4 regions of the Heyndrickxia sp. MSNUG genome follow, and region 1 is predicted to be linked to each of the others. Evidence: riboswitches for the same ligand, from Rfam matches in the RefSeq annotation. Region 1 holds a riboswitch; each other region holds the start of a gene.
The links. Region 1 has a riboswitch for thiamine pyrophosphate ahead of thiT (energy-coupled thiamine transporter ThiT). Riboswitches for the same ligand answer to the same signal wherever they lie in the genome.
Positions count from the first base shown of each region.

Region 2: another riboswitch for thiamine pyrophosphate. It lies ahead of AABM38_RS04940 (sigma factor-like helix-turn-helix DNA-binding protein); the one in region 1 lies ahead of thiT (energy-coupled thiamine transporter ThiT).
Region 3: another riboswitch for thiamine pyrophosphate. It lies ahead of AABM38_RS07130 (ABC transporter substrate-binding protein); the one in region 1 lies ahead of thiT (energy-coupled thiamine transporter ThiT).
Region 4: another riboswitch for thiamine pyrophosphate. It lies ahead of tenA (thiaminase II); the one in region 1 lies ahead of thiT (energy-coupled thiamine transporter ThiT).

Region 1 covers NZ_CP150978.1:1,207,432-1,211,647, forward strand. Annotated here, with positions in the region: gene AABM38_RS05955 (dicarboxylate/amino acid:cation symporter) at 1-611, shown strand, start outside; gene AABM38_RS05960 (histidine kinase N-terminal domain-containing protein) at 778-1,908, opposite strand; TPP riboswitch at 2,182-2,288, shown strand; gene thiT (energy-coupled thiamine transporter ThiT) at 2,396-2,995, shown strand; gene AABM38_RS05970 (FeoA family protein) at 3,328-3,552, shown strand; gene feoB (ferrous iron transport protein B) at 3,549-4,216, shown strand, end outside.
Region 2 covers NZ_CP150978.1:996,261-1,000,476, forward strand. Annotated here, with positions in the region: gene liaG (LiaG family protein) at 1-232, opposite strand, end outside; gene pepT (peptidase T) at 430-1,662, opposite strand; TPP riboswitch at 1,821-1,929, shown strand; gene AABM38_RS04940 (sigma factor-like helix-turn-helix DNA-binding protein) at 2,072-2,443, shown strand; gene AABM38_RS04945 (3-oxoacyl-ACP reductase) at 2,690-3,451, shown strand; gene thiM (hydroxyethylthiazole kinase) at 3,546-4,216, shown strand, end outside.
Region 3 covers NZ_CP150978.1:1,449,911-1,454,126, reverse strand. Annotated here, with positions in the region: gene AABM38_RS07145 (ABC transporter ATP-binding protein) at 1-456, opposite strand, end outside; gene AABM38_RS07140 (ABC transporter permease) at 456-1,217, opposite strand; gene AABM38_RS07135 (thiamine-binding protein) at 1,217-1,507, opposite strand; gene AABM38_RS07130 (ABC transporter substrate-binding protein) at 1,522-2,514, opposite strand; TPP riboswitch at 2,633-2,740, opposite strand; tRNA gene AABM38_RS07125 (tRNA-Val) at 2,891-2,963, opposite strand; gene AABM38_RS07120 (DinB family protein) at 3,121-3,606, opposite strand; gene AABM38_RS07115 (NUDIX hydrolase) at 3,620-4,216, opposite strand, start outside.
Region 4 covers NZ_CP150978.1:4,217,189-4,221,404, forward strand. Annotated here, with positions in the region: gene AABM38_RS21330 (NUDIX hydrolase) at 1-159, opposite strand, end outside; gene trxB (thioredoxin-disulfide reductase) at 678-1,628, opposite strand; TPP riboswitch at 1,914-2,022, shown strand; gene tenA (thiaminase II) at 2,145-2,834, shown strand; gene AABM38_RS21345 (tetratricopeptide repeat protein) at 2,936-4,216, opposite strand, start outside.

The DNA of each region.
Region 1 (4,216 bases):
TAGTCCTTGCACTAATCATTCATGCTCTATTAACTTATGGATCAAGTGTATATTTCCTTGCGGGTAAAAACCCTTTCTGGTTCTTCAAAGGTTTCTCTCCAGCGATGGGTGTAGCTTTCAGTACTTCAAGCAGTAATGCTACGCTTCCAGTATCTATGGAAACAGCTCAGAAGAATCTTCGTGTTCCCGAATCAGTCAGCAGCTTCGTCCAGCCGCTAGGTGCGACGATCAATATGGATGGTACGGCAATCATGCAGGGGGTTGCAACAATTTTTATTGCACAGGTATATGGGGTTGACCTATCACTTGCAGAACTTGCAACAGTTGTTATAACGGCAGTCCTTGCAAGTATTGGAACAGCAGGTGTTCCAGGAGTAGGGTTGATCATGCTTGCGATGGTTCTGCAGTCTGTCGGATTGCCTGTTGAGGGTATTGGATTGATTCTCGGAATTGACCGCCTGCTTGATATGGCACGTACAGCTGTCAACATTACAGGTGACGCAGCATGCGCAGTCATTGTGGCTGAATCTGAAAAGAAACATGCAGTTAAGAGTGAGAAACTTAGAGTGAAAAGTATGAATGAAAAACGGTCATTAGAGTATACAGAATAACATTGAAAGCCCGTCACTTCTATATGAAGGACGGGCTTTTTGAATGGCTGTGTTTATTGCTTTGGATGACTGTTGGAACTCAGTAGTGTAAATCAATATTAGAACGTACAAGCCTGAGATTTGAATTTTAGTATTGGACTTCACTAACATGTTCGATTATTTAAAATTAGATTTCAATTGGAGTGAGTGGCAGCAAAATGATAAAAGATGTTTTTTCAGGTTCTGATGAACATGCAAGGATCCCTTTATGCTTTTCAATAATTTCCCTGCAGACGAAAAGACCCAAGCCGGTTCCAAGGGTTTTTGTTGTGACAAAAGGTTCGAATATCGTCTTCAGCAAATTGTCAGGAATCACTGGCCCGTTATTGGCAATTTCTAATTTTATATGAGTGTCATTCACGAAAAATCCCTTGATTTCAATTTTTGGATCATCCCGGTATTGGCTTAAAACATCAATGGCGTTGAAGATAATGTTGATGAGTACCTGTCTGATTTCATCCGCATAACCGAATAATTCCATGTCATCTGAGACATTCTTGACAATCCGGACATTCGTATCAAGGATACTTGGATAAAGGAAATTTAATACTTCATCGATCATTTTGTTCAAGGAGAATAGACTCTTCTCTTTTCCAATCAGTTCTTTTTTCGATAAAAGCAGAAATTGGGAAATGCGGAAATTCAATTGCTCTAATTCACTAGATATGATATCCAGATACTTCATTTCGGGATGATCTGATTTTAAAAGCTGGATGAATCCCTGAATTGAAGTTAATGGGTTTCGAAATTCATGAATAAAACTCGAGGTCATTTGTCCAAGCAATGTCAATCTGTCCTTATGTGTTGAATCAATGAATTGGTTTTTTTCCTCGATGATTTTATTTTTTTGTTCATTGTAATAGGATACTGCGTAATATAGGAAAGTATCAAAGCAATAGTTGATTCTATCAATTGTGCCTTGGAGTTCTTCCCATTCCATATTCAGTTTGTGCAAATGCTTGTAAATAACAGAACGCCCGGAGTTCACGTTAAATACAAAATCTCCAATATTGATATCAGAGCGTACTCGTTCCTCTCCGACGGTAAACGCTATTTTTTGAAGATGTTCATCAAGCTCTTCATTCGTTTTAGTAAAGACTGACAAAATAATAGCGTACATTTCTTCAGCATTCTTATTTATTTTTTGCTTATATGGATCGTCTTCAGATACGATTATATTTTCATTCCAATCAGCAATCAGAATTTCTTTTTCACTAGTCAGGAAGCTAAGCAATCTGTTTTGTGTTATTGGCAGCATTTTTTTAAGTCCCCCAGTTTAACTTTTCCGTTTCTAAAACATTCGTTGAAGAATCGCAAATCCCTTTGTCGAAAATTAAGAAGATGCGGAGAAACACGTCGAACAGGCAAAAATGTGACAAAAGACCGAGTTTTTTATCAGATGTCAGGGAGTTTTGTCTGTGTAGATATTCGACATTCTCGCGCTAGTTTATCTGGTTTAACCGAATTTTACTAAAAGATTTTACTTGTTATTAACCATTAGAAATAGTATATTCATAGGTGAGAAATTAAATATGACCACAAGGGGAGCTGCAAATTGCAGCTGAGAGTGAGCGGCCGAGTTCTTACCCTTTGAACCTGTTAGTTAATGCTAGCGTAGGAATGTGGATGCGATAGGAAAGCAATCATGGGAATCCTATATCGATCCCCTGATTGCTTTTTTTGTTTCTGAAGCAGAAAAGGCGTGTTGGAAACGGACCTCATTCTGAAAAGAAGGAGGAACAAAGATGAAACAAAAACAAACTTTATTTTTAGTGGAAGTTGCCGTATTTTCCGCTCTGGCTTATTTGCTGGATCTATTTTCAGGATTTTTATTTTCAAGGATTTGGCCACAAGGAGGATCTGTATCCATTGCGATGGTACCTGTTTTCCTAATGGCATTCCGCTGGGGAATTAAAGGCGGAGTTCTTACAGGCTTTTTATTTGGACTTTTACAATTCATTCTTGGAATGTCACAAATTTACCATCCGGTACAAGGAATACTTGATTATCTCGTTGCCTTTGCGCTGCTGGGATTGGCAGGTTTATTCGCGGCTCAAGTAAAAGCCAGCATGCAAGACGGGAAAAAGAATAAATGGATGGCTTTTGTCATAGCAGGCACCTTTATTGGCAGTGCGCTTCGCTTTATTTCGCACTTTCTTTCAGGCTGGATTTTCTTCGGAAGCTATGCACCTAAAGGACAGTCAGCGTGGCTATATTCCTTTATTTACAATGGCACATATATGCTGCCAAGCATGATTTTAAGTGCCGTTGTAGTCATTCTTGTTATTAGCGCAGCACCTTCAAGAATGGTTCAATTTGCAGATGTAAGCAAAAAAACAATGTAACAAAGTAAGGAGAGCTGGAAAGCTCTTCTTTTTTGTATCCCTATATATACCTATAAAGGTATATAATCTTATTAAGGGATGAAATTCAACAACTGTAAAAAAATTTGTCAATCATATGAAGATTTCACTAAAAACATCTATTAAAGCCTTTTTTGTGATTTACGTCACAGTGATGAATCCACCTTATTGATTAAATAAAGATAATCATTCTCAATTAAATGCTATTTACCATTCCACTTGAACAATTTTAGTGTTAAAATTAATTAACAAAGAGAATCATTCTCAATTAACTTTATTATAAAACTTTCAATATACAAAAAAAGGTGATGGCGATGCTTGGAAAACTTAAGGCTGGTGAAAAGGGCCGGATCTTGAATATTGCTGGTGCTGACAAATTTGTCAGGAGAAGATTACTGGATTTAGGAATTGCGGATGGTGCTGAAGTATGCGTGAAGTGCATTATGCCTTTTGGTGGTCCGGTTATGGTAGAGTCCTGCGGCCAATGCATTGGAATCCGCAGGAAAGAGGCACTTAGAATCGAAGTGGAGCGAGTATGATGAACATTGCGCTCATTGGGAATCCCAATACAGGCAAAACTTCACTATTTAATAATTTAACAGGTTCATATGAATATGTTGGCAACTGGAGCGGTGTAACCGTTGAGAAAAAAATAGGTTTATTTAAAAATAGCAAAGATCAGCTGATTGATCTTCCAGGTGTCTACACACTTAATCCGCTCTCGAAGGATGAAGGAGTCGTCACGAATTTTTTTCTGAACGAACCGATTCAAAAATTGCTTAATATCCTGGATGCTTCACAGTTAAGGAGAAATCTCCACCTCACCCTCCAGCTTATGGAATATGGCGCTCCTGTCATTATTGGGTTGAATATGCTGGATGTTGCTAAAAACCGCGGCATAAAAATTGATATTGATAAACTTTCTGAAGCCCTTGGCGTGACAGTAGCTCCAGTAGTGGCAAGGACCGGAAAAGGATGCGATGAGCTCGCTGAAATGGTGACAGGCAAATTTGTCCGTAGCGGAAAGGCAAACCTCGTATACTATGGAAAAGCCATCGAGGATGGAATCCTTAAAATGGCCGCCATGTTGGACGGGCGGACAAATCTTCCCGTACGCTGGCTGGCACTGCAGTTGTTCGAAGGTAACCAGTATGTGAAAAGTTATCTGGAAAATGAACTGGCTATAGAAGGGTTGGATGCCCT
Region 2 (4,216 bases), 210 kb from region 1:
TTACAGTAACAGTACCCTTGCCATTAAGCTCAGCAAGGACATCATTCCGGTCCTCAGGTACGATTGTCGTCGCAACACTTGAAATATCAATCGATATATTCTCGATGTCCCTTGAAACCTTAGCAGAATCCTCCGTCTTCGAAAGAGTAATCCCGTTCCCGTAAAATAAATAATTCATCGCGATATACGCACCCGTAATAATCAAAAAAATAACCAAAATCCGCTTTATCATTTTCGTTTCCCCTCTCAATCAATCCTCTATAAACAAGATAACGCAGATTCCAAATCCCACCAATGCCCCTCAGCATTAAATCCCCCTAAGACCAAAGGCTGATTTAACACACTAAAGCACTGGGGGTCAGACCCCCAGTGCGGTTATGCGTTAAAGTGCCGGGGGTCTGACCCCCGACGCGGTGGTGTGCTAAAGTGTTATGCTTTGGCTTCGAAGAGTTTGGCTATTTCAATGATTGTTTCTACGGATTTTTGCATGTTGTCGACTGAGATGTATTCGAATCGGCCGTGGAAGTTTTCGCCACCTGTGAAGATGTTTGGTGTAGGCAGTCCCATATAGCTTAGCTGGGAACCGTCTGTACCGCCGCGGATCGGCTTCACGATTGGCTTGATCCCGAGGTTTTCCATTGCTTCGTAAGCAATGTCGACGATTTCCTTCACTGGCTCGATTTTATCCTTCATATTGTAGTACTGGTCGTTCAATTCCAGGTGGACGTGTTGTTCACCGTATTTTTCCTTCAGTTCGCCCGCGATCTTCTCAAACAAATTCTTTCGTGCCTGAAAGCTGTCACGGTGGAAGTCGCGAATGATATATTGCAGTTTCGTTTCTTCCACGTCGCCATTAATGGAGCTTAGATGGAAGAAGCCTTCATATCCTTCCGTATGTTCTGGAGCTTCTTCTGCCGGCAACTTGCTATGGAATTCCATCGCGATTTTCGCAGAGTTGACCATTTTTCCTTTTGCTGTACCCGGGTGAACATTCTTTCCCTTGAACGTTAGCTTCGCACCTGCTGCGTTAAAACTTTCATACTCCAGTTCGCCAAGCGGGCCTCCATCAATCGTATAAGCGAATTTAGCATTAAACGCTGCCACATCAAATTTATGAGGTCCTCTGCCGATTTCTTCATCAGGTGTAAAAGCGACCCTGATCTTGCCATGCTTAATTTCTGGATGCTTAATCAAATAAGCCATCGCAGTCATGATTTCAGCAATGCCAGCTTTATTGTCTGCTCCAAGAAGGGTAGTGCCATCCGTTGTGATCAATGTGTGCCCTGTATATTGCGGAAGCTCCGGGAAATCCTCAGGTGACAGAACAATACCAAGCTCTTTATTCAGAACGATTGCATCGCCGTCAAAGTTTTCAATGACCTGTGGGTTGACGTTCTTTCCGGTAAAATCGGTCGCTGTATCAACGTGAGCAAGAAAGCCGATCGTCGGTACATCCTTATCTGTAGTGGCAGGAAGCGTCGCCATCACATAACCGTTCTCGTCAATCGTGACTTCCTCCATGCCAATCGTTTTCAATTCTTCCACAAGCATATTGGCAAGCGTTAGCTGGCCTTCTGTCGAAGGGCAGGTTTCACTGTTTTCATTGGATTGCGTATCTACTTTTACATAAGTCGTAAATCTTTCAATAATCTCGTTTTTCAATTCCCTTCATCTCCCATTCTTGAGTATATTTTCATATTATCATATATCGAATTGAACACAATTTGTATTGGGTTATAAAATTGTAATTGAAAATAATAAAATCAAATCCCTTTACATATATAAAGGTTAAGGCTACTATGAAAATAATTAAATATTCGTTGTACTACTAGGGGTGCCCTGTGCCGGGCTGAGAGAAAAACATCAGTTTTTTGACCCTTCGGACCTGATCTGGGTAATACCAGCGTAGGAAAGTAGTGAGAGATGTTTTTTTCCCTTACATTGCTTTTAAGCCAGGTCCTTTTATGGATCTGGCTTTTTTATTTGGCTGTTTTCTAAAAGAGTGTTGTTTTTAAAGCGAATTATTTGATAGCAAACCATTTAAAAATAAGTTGATTGGAGCGGAGCATGTATGAAAAAGAAATTAGAAATAACTATTGATGATGCTATTTTCTATATGGAGATGATTCGATCTGTATGGAGCCCATATTATGAACCTCAATACGGAAAACGGAAACCATACTTAAAAATATTAAAAGATCGTGAATCGATTGAATACAATCGGTTTATTAAAGTGTATAGGGTCATAAAACATATTTTATCAGATAGGGAGCAGTTTATCTTAGATCAAGTTTATGCACTAAACAACAGTAGAGCTCCACATAGAGAGATTGGCGAACAATTAGACGTGTCTCCTGAAAGAATCAGACAAATCATTAAAAAGGCTGAAAATACACTAGCAAGAGAGTTGTTGAAGAATACGGTAAGCGAATATAGGAAATGACAGATAACGATTTAAATCCAGCCTGCCGAGGAAGCTCACCGCCTTCGCAGTGGAAAGCAAGCATCCTGAAGTGAAAATCAACTTATTAAACACAAAAAAGTACTCAAAAACTGCATTTATTTTTAATCGGAACCAAGGTCAATGAAGAGGATCAAAGTCCTGTTGATTGCAGTGGGAAGCGAGATTTGCCTGGAACGGAAATCAACAGACAACTTAGCAGAACATATTTTCAAGGAGGTACTAAAAATGGAATTAAAAAATCAGGTAGTATTGGTGACTGGCGGGAGCCGGGGGTTAGGAGCAGAAACGGTAAAGGCTTTTGCAAGAGAGGGCGCGAGAGTCGTAATCAACTATTTTCAAAGCGAGCAAAAAGCAAGGCAGCTAGCAGAGGAAATCGGGGATACCGCATTTGCTGTCCATGCAGATGTTAGGAATTCAGAACAGGTTCAGAGCATGTTCAGAAAGGCAAAGGAGCACTTTGGCACACCGATTACGACCATTGTGAATAACGCGCTTATCAGTTTTAAATTTGATCCTGTTGCAAATAAGGATGCTTATTCAATTGGCTGGGAAGATTACCAGCTGCAGCTTGAAGGCTCCATCCGCGGTGCGTTGAATACCATTCAGGCTGGACTTCAGGATATGGAAAGCATGAAATTCGGGCGGATCATTAACATTGGTACAAATCTGTTCCAGAACCCGGTTGTACCTTATCACGACTATACGACAAGCAAGGCTGCCTTACTTGGTTTTACCAGAAATATGGCCAATGATCTTGGCAAATATGGCATCACAGTCAATATGGTGTCGGGCGGTTTGCTAAAAACAACCGACGCAAGCTCTGCTACTTCTGAGGAGGTTTTCAAGCTGATCCAATCATCGACTCCACTGAAAAAAGTAACGGACCCAGCTGAAGCGGCAGATGCCGTTGTGTTTTTTGCATCACCTTGGGGGCGTGCGGTTACTGGGCAGAACCTTGTCGTAGATGGCGGACTTGTTATGGACTAAGAGAATTCGTAACAAGAAGGAGAAGGTGATTTCCTAGTTGTAAATTTCATTGCACATAGGGGAGAGTTCACCGTAATCAAAGGGAGGAATTGACATGGAAAAATCAGAGATTGTCAGTATGCTAAACAAAGTACGCACCCAAAAACCGCTGATTCATAACATCACAAACGTGGTTGTCACCAATTTTACCGCGAATGGGTTACTTGCATTGGGGGCATCGCCTGTCATGGCGTATGCCGCTGAAGAAGTTGCCGAAATGGCAGCAATAGCAGGCAGCTTGGTGCTCAACATTGGAACTTTGAATTCGACAGTGGTTGAGTCAATGCTGATTGCTGGGAAAGCCGCGAATGAGCATGGTGTGCCTGTCATTCTTGATCCGGTCGGGGCAGGAGCCACAGCTTATCGTACTGAAACTGCACTTAAGCTGATGCAAGAATTGAAGATTTCAATCATCAGAGGAAATGCCGCCGAGATTGCAAATGTGGCAGGGGAAAAATGGGATATTCACGGAGTTGACGCTGGCGAGGCAGCTGGGGATGTAATCAGCCTTGCTGTTTCTGCCGAGAAAAAATTGAATACAGTCGTTGCGCTCACTGGAAAAGACGACATCATCACAGACGGAAAGGCAACAGTCATTGTCCATAACGGACATCCAATCCTTACTAAGGTAACCGGTACCGGCTGCCTGCTTACCTCAGTAATTGGTGCGTTTGCTGCCGTAGAAAAAAATCCGCTAATTGCAGCAGCAGCAGCAATCGTCACCTA
Region 3 (4,216 bases), 240 kb from region 1:
CAGCAGGACTGATTTTGGGCTTAGGAGCGCTCTTAAAAAGGCAACTCTCTGCTTCATCCCACCCGAAAGCTGATGCGGATAAGCCTTGGCGTATTGTGATAAGCCTACTTTGGCTAACCATTTTTCCGCTTCCTCTTCATCCGGCTTTTGGAATAGCTCCTGTCCAAGCAGTACATTAGCCAATACAGACCTCCAAGGTAAAAGTGCCGGCTGTTGGGGCATATAGGCAATGTTCCCTGTCTCCCCATTTATCTTTCGATCATCAAGAAAAAGTTCTCCTTGTTCAGGCTGAACCAGACCTCCGATACATTGAAAAATAGTGCTTTTCCCGCTTCCAGACGGACCTAAGATGGAAACAAATTCCCCTTCTTTCACTTGTAAGGATAGATGATCGAGTACTAAGCCCGTTTCCTTAAAAGATTTTGAGATATTTACGAGATTAATTTTTGCTTTCATCACTTCTCTCCCTCAGGCAGCCATTTAATGATTCTTTTTTCAATCAACACGATGACACTGTAGAACAGCATGCTGAAAAAAATGATAATGAAAATAGCAATGAACACACGATCTGTCCGAAACGCAGATGACGATAAGGTCATGAATACACCAATTCCTTTTTCTGCTCCCAGCCATTCAGATATGACAGCTCCCATAACACTGTATGTAGCTGCAATTTTCAATCCGGAAAAAAGTGGCGGAAGTGCATTTGGAAGCTCTACCTTCGTGAAGGTTTGCCTTCCCGAGGCACCTGACATTTTCATGTAATGCTTTAGTTCATCCGGGGCATTTTTAAACCCATCTAACGCAGCAATCGTAACCGGGAAGAAACAAACTAAAATAATAATGAGCAATTTCGGCAAAAAACCGAATCCAAACCAGATCACCAATAGCGGAGCCAGAACGATAATGGGTACATTTTGAGATAAAATTAATAATGGATAAAAAGCATTCTGAAGTGCAGGAACTAAGTGAAGCATCACCGCAATCAGGAAACCAAACGCTGCCCCGAGCAAAAGCCCGGCAATTGCCAATTCCAGTGTTGCACCTATATCGGGTAAAAATAATGAATAACTCTCCATTGCTTCTTTTACTATGACAGAGGGGGCGGGTAACAGCCATTGAGGAATCTCCATAAAATGGGTTATCCCTTCCCAAAACATAAAGAAAAGGAGGAGAACCAAAGATGGTCTCCAGCCCTTATTCCAGATTGACTTCATTAGCGGTACTTCTCCGTCAGTGTATTCATTGTGATTCCAGTTGGCTGATACAGGATTTTCACCTGTGAGATAACGTTAGGAGAACCCAAATCAACCATTTTTTTATTCATCTCAGCAATCACCGATAAGAGTGTTTCAAGCTCACCTTCCATCGTTGTTTCCAGAGGATGGACTTCATATTTCACTCCATTTTGATCAATAATACTTATTGCCTCATCTACCAAACGAATAACTTCCTCTGTTGAAGAAGCCTTTGGGATAATTTGTACACTTACAAGTGCATCCGCCATTTTTCATTCCCTCCCTATTCTGGTAAAAACTCATTTGTAAAGGCTTTTTCAGCATCCAATTCCTTCTCCAGAAGACCATTTTCAAACATCCATTCACTGTAATTCTTCCAAACCTCCAGTTTTTGTTCTCCCCAGCGATCTGCATCATCCTGATACTTTGGAGAAAGCCATTCCTGGCTTTTCTTAACGAGATCTTCGTCCAGATCAGGTACGGCCTTGATCAGGATATCAGCACTTTCGGACGGTTGATCGATTGCAAATTGGTATCCCTCAGTTAATGCCTCCATGAACGCCTTAATGGTTTCCGGATCATTCTTGACCATCTTTTCATTTGTGCTTATGACAGGTGTATAATAATCAAGCTTGTTCGAATAGTCTGTTAAGTACACCATATTGATTGGTTCATTTCTCAGCTCTGCTTCTACACCAGTCCAACCATAATAAATCCAGGCAAAATCAATATCTCGTTTCACCGCTGTGAAGAAGTCTGAATCCCCCATATTAACAATCTTCACATTTTCTACATCAGCATTTTCCTGTTTCATTAATGAACTGATCACTTCTTTTTCAATGGGTGATCCCCATCCTCCATACGTTTTGCCTGCAAAGTCCTTTGGCGAAACAATATTTTTAGCTTTCGGTGATGCAAAGCCTGATGTGTTATGCTGGATAACAGCTGCCAGCGATACGAGTGGAATTCCCTGTATCCTGGCCTGAGTAATTCCTTCCTGATAACTTACACCAAACTCTGCCTTCCCTGATGCGACCAGCTGATCAGCTCCCGCTTCACCTGGTAAAAGAATTTCTACATCCAGTCCATGCTTCTTGAAGTATCCTTTTTCCTTTGCTACATAGATTCCCGTATGATTCGTATTCGGAGTCCAGTCAAGCACGATCGAAACCTTTTTCAATGAATCCTTTTCCCTGGCTGTCGGTTCATCCGATGAACAGCCGGCAAGACTCCATATGAATAAAAATCCGAAAAACAACAATAATAATTTCTTCATGATTCTCCCTCTTCCTGTATTTACTTGACAATGAAGGTGGAAAGGAAGGCTTGAATGAAACATAAAAATGCGCTCGGGGAATCCCAAGCGCATGAAAAAATCCATAATAAACGAAAAACGTCTATCAGAAGATGTTCCCTACGCTGGTACTAACCAGATCAGGTTAAAGGGTCAGCATCTTTGGACACTTTCTCAGCCGGCACCACCGGCTCCCCTACATTTCCAATTCTCCAATTGTCAATTCTACTATATAGAAAGTTTTTTGATTCGTCTAGGAAAATAAAAATATCTTATAGTTATCAAATATCAGACTAGATGAAAATTCTTATATAAAAAAACGCGAATCCCTTTTTTAGGGATTCACGCTTCTCAAGTATGATTCCTACTGGGTTCGAACCAGCGACCTCTACCCTGTCAAGGTAGCGCTCTCCCAGCTGAGCTAAGGAATCGTTATTCTGTTTGTCCTTATTAGCGAGGACATTTATTAATATATAATGGAATGATTCTAATGTCAATATAATTTTCCTAATCAGACTTATCGATCCGCTAATCAATTCGCATTAAGTTAGTTGACGGCTTAATTGATTTTAGTCGATTAAAAACGCACTAAACCTTTTCGTTTTGAAAAAGTCCGCGCCCGATGAAATTCGCTGTTACTGGCTGTATTCCAATCTCCCTTGCCCATACTGAAATTTGCCCAATGTGGTGAATTTCATGTGCAAGGGTATGTCTCATAATCTCACCCCAGGTGAAGGTAACCGTGCTGCCATCTGATTGTGGAAGCTGTAAGATTCGGTTTTCCATCTCATCATTCCAGGCAAGAACGAACTCTTTTACCTCAGCTTTAAATTTTGCATCCAATTCTATCACCTTATCCAAGGTATTATAAAGCTCAAAGTTCTCCTGAAAATCATCTTTTCCCTGAAGCAAGCGAATCCAGCTCCATTCCACGTCAATAATATGAAAAAGGGTCTGTAATATACCCCCCACTCCTCCTGTCCGGGAAGCGAGCAGCTCTTCCTCATTAACTCCTTCACACCACTTATACCAATCATCCCGAACTGCCCAATTGTAATGAAACATCATTTTCATTCTGCATCCCCCTCTAAATCTCCCTTATTGCTTTGATTACACTATTAATATATTCATCCTCATGCGGGACAAATTGATCTTTTACTACCTTCATAACCATAGGTTGCTTTTGTCCATCGGGGTTTAGTGTAAAACCCTCTGCCTCCAATTCCATCACTTCTCCAAACCAGAGCTTTTCAAAAAGATCCAGGCTGGTCCTTATTATTCCTGAGACTTCCTCTTTTTGCAGGCTGTATTTTTCAAAAGGGACATGTTTGTTATACACATACACATGACACATTTCTTTATCGATAAAATTTGAACTAACAAGTGAAGCCTTGATTGTACCAACGAAAAATAACTCATCCATCCCAATGTCTATTCCTAGCTCTTCCTTAACCTCCCTTAAACCATCAACTGTATCTTCATTTGCTAAAAGATGGCCAGCAGCAGTGATATCCAATAGATTGGGATAATCCTTTTTAACAGAACTGCGGATTTGAAAATAAATAAAATCCTCTCCTGCTATCCTCTCAGTAAACCAGCAATGAAAGGTCTCATGCCAATGTCCTTCCATATGCACTATAGACCTTGGTGCTGTGCCAATTTCCTTTCCTTGTTCATCAAATAT
Region 4 (4,216 bases), 1.8 Mb from region 1:
AATTCCTGTCTCTTCACGAAATTCGCGGATACAGGAGTCCTTTACTGTTTCCCCCGGTTCCATTTTTCCGCCCGGAGCCACCCACCAATTGCGGCGCGGCTTTTGCAGCAGCAAAATCTTATTATCTTTAACCAAAACACAATTCGTCACGCGCTGCATCAATTCCACCTCAAAATATGGTTTATCACTAAATGGCCGAACTTTTATTCTTTCCATTATACTATTTTTAGATTTTCGCCACAATGAATACAAAAATGATATTTCTGTTAATGAATTTTTTAGCTGGAAATATTAATATTATCCAAAGTAAAACGTTGAGGAACGATTCTCTAAAGCTGAAGTCATAAGGCAGGATCTCTTGATGGAAATTCGGGGTGTTATACCAATGTCTGAAAGCCTGTATTAATTTTTTACAAAAAAAGGAGCACAGGATAACCTGTGCCGTCAAAGGATTATATTTTTAAAAGGGGGTCAATTTCTATTCCTATAATACCCCATGATTGTTTCACTACTGTTACAGAAGAATTAATATATAATTACGTTTTGTTAATTTATACCGCAAGGAACTTTTTTTACCAGCAAAAAGGAAATTTTTATTAATTCACTTGTATTTTTATTCCGCACAAAACTAATTCCCCGCAGGCAAAGTTCCTGCGGGGGATTTTAAATTGCTTGTTTTAAGCGTTCGCTTTTAATTCTTCAAGCAATTCTTCTACATAATGCTGTGCGTTCTGTGCAGCGATACTGCCATCGCCAGTAGCTGTTACGATTTGGCGAAGTGTTTTTTCACGGATATCGCCAGCTGCGAAGATGCCTGGAACTTTCGTTTCCATAAGCTCGTTCGTTTCGATATATCCGCTGCTGTTTGTGATTCCAAGGCTTTCGAATGGCTTTGTTAAAGGAACCATTCCGATGTAGATGAATACACCGTCAGCCGGGAATTCCATTTCTTCGCCATCTTTTGTCGATACAAGCGTCACGCTGCCAACCTTGCCGTCTTTATCGTTGATTTGCTTAACATTGTGACTCCAGATGAAGTCGATTTTCTCATTAGCAAACGCGCGATCCTGAAGGATTTTTTGCGCGCGAAGCTCATCGCGTCGGTGAACGATTGTTACTTTTGAAGCGAAACGTGTTAAATAAACGCCTTCTTCAACCGCAGAGTCGCCACCGCCGACAACTAGAAGTTCCTTATTTTTAAAGAATGCTCCATCACATACAGCACAGTAAGAAACGCCGCGTCCGCCCAATTCCTGCTCGCCAGGAACACCGATCTTTTTATATTCTGCACCTGCAGAAATAATAATTGAGCGTGCTTTGTATTCTTTGCTGCCAGCTTTGATCGTTTTGTATTCTTTGCCGTCGATGACTTCTTTTACATCACCATAAGCATATTCAGCACCGAATTTTTTAGCGTGTTCGAACATTTTAGTTGAAAGCTCAGGTCCAAGAATGTGATCAAATCCAGGATAGTTTTCAACTTCTTCCGTATTGGCCATCTGTCCGCCAGGAACGCCGCGTTCAAGCATCAATGTAGATAAATTCGCACGCGATGTATAAACGGCAGCCGTCATGCCTGCCGGGCCGGCACCGATAATGATGACATCATAAATTTTCTCTTCTGACATGGTGTACAACTCCTTTAAAAATCAAAATCCGCATTAACTTCCGTTTTCATTCGAAAATAGTATTTCCTGCCTAAACATATCCTATAAAACAAGAGGCATATAGTCCAAAAATATGCTTAGAAAATTTGGCTGTTCACGTAATTGACAATAATGATTTGAAGCGAAAAAAATTCATTAGTTGAGGTCATAGGTTCCTTGTGAACTTTTTTTCTGATCAGCTTTATTCTTTGACAATTTTCTGAAGGGTGTTATGCTGATTTACAGATAATAATTAAATACGCAAAATTCATCTGCTAGGGGAGCCTTTTGTTAAGGCTGAGATTAAAGTGAAACTTTAAGACCCTTGGAACCTGATCTGGATCATACCAGCGTAGGGAAGTGGAGTATCTGGAGCTTTTTTTGTTTCACCATGCCGCCAATACAACCACTTTCTGCCTAAAGAAAGTGGTTTTTTTATTGGGAAAAAGCATCCTTTGCCGGCAGGATGTTGAATCTTTATAAACCAGGAGGTCTTTTATGTCTACTTTTACACAGTTGATTCGCCAAGAAGCAAATGAGATTTGGGAAGCGAATTTTAACCACCCATTCGTCCAGGGAATCGCCAAGGGGACTTTATCTCTTGAAAGCTTTAAATATTATATTTTGCAGGACTCTTATTACCTCTCCCATTTTGCCCGTATCCAGGCAATTGGTGCATCGAGAGCTGAGGATTTATCCATAACGGCAAAAATGGCTGCCCATGCCCAGGGTACATATCAGGCCGAGCTTAGTTTACATGAAAGTTTTATGGGACAGCTTGGGGTCACGAAGGAGGACTTGAAAAGCTTCGAGCCAGCTCCGACTGCCTACGCCTATACTTCACACCTTTACCGAGTTGCTGCCTCGGGAAGCCTGGGGGAAATCATTGCCGCTATCCTTCCCTGCTACTGGATTTACCACGAGATTGGAGAACTGCTTAAGAATGCTGCTCCTGAAACGCCAGTTTACCAGGAATGGATCGCCGCTTATGGAAGCGACTGGTTCACCGAGCTTGTGAACGAGCAGATCAATCTTCTTGATGCTCTTGCAGAAAAAGCTTCAGACTATGAAAAAGAAAAAATGAAACAGCACTTTTTGATCAGCTGCCATTACGAGCTGCAATTCTGGGAAATGGCCTTCACGCTGGAAGGATGGTCTACCAATCAATTAAAGTCCATCGCAAAGTAAGCATCCTCAAAAGAAAAAAAGTGTCATACCCATTTGGGCATGACACTTTTTTGCAAAAATCGCTAACCACATTCTGCAAGCAGAAGGATTAACCTCTTAAGTTATATGCTGTCTTCTTCATGAAGAAATTCGTTCGCCAAACTAATATATTTTGAAAGTGTTGAAACGGACAGTCCGTATTTATTTGCAACTGCTTGTTTCGAAGTCTTGATATTTCTTAGCTTATCCCAGAGATAATCTACAGCGGCTGCCCATGCTTTCTTATTTTTAAAATCATAGCCAGCTTCTACTGCCTGCTCAAATACAGAAAACCACATAATATAAACACCGGCTTCGTTTTTCCCGATCGGCTGATGGTGATCATACAATAGCTTAGCTGTTTCATGCGCGCCGGCCACTTCTTCCTTCTGATCGTTCAACTTGCCTGAAGCGACGTATGCGAGGTACGATTTCTCGACTTCCGTCATTTTATCCGTCGACTTTTCCGCAGCAAGGATCTCTTTCTTTTTTGAAGAAACAGATGTCAGGAAGAGGGCGAATAATCGTTCTTCAGGATAATCACTGTTCAGCTGATGAAGAATCGCCGCCACCTGCGACTCGAATTTACCGCCTGGGTTTTCTGCCCAAGGTTCCATTCCCTCTTTTTCAGGAGTGTATTCGAGGACCTTTTTCCAAATCACTCTTGCATAATGCTCCCTGCCGGTAAAATAGGATGCATGCGCCAGCCAGTAATAGAAGGCACCATCGCCTTCAAATCCTGTTTTCTGCAGCTTCTTCAGCCATCTGTAAGCGAGTTCGTATTCTCCAACAAGTGCAAATGTGGCACCAAGCTTGAACTGATGTTCAACGTGGATTGGATGGATTTTACCCAAAGAATTCTTCAGATCCTCGACTTCCGCAGTCTGATTCTGATAGTGAGCAAACACTAATGCATTGCACAAAGCGTGAAGGTTGCCTGGGTTTTGCTCCAGCACATCATTAAGGATTTCCCTTGCCTTGATCGTTTCACCAAGGTAAAAATACGCCAGCGCCAGATTATTGTACGCAGACCAGTATTCCGGATACTCTTCGATGACTTCATGGAAAATCTCGATCGCCTTCGGAAATTCGCCAGATTCAAGGTGGTTCCTGGCCTCTTCCTGCTTGATGATCAAATCATCTTCTTCATAATAGTCTTCATCCATTTCCTCTGCTTCGAGCGTGAGCAGTTCAAGGAGATCATTTGCATCCTCCGCAAACTCCCCATCTTCATTCAATTCTAAGTAAAGGTTCGCATGCCTGAACGCATCTCTAAATAAGCCCATATGAGCGTAGTTATTTGCTAAGAAATAATGGCACTCTGCCATGTTTTCATCAAGTTCTTCGAGGATCAAGTGCAAAAG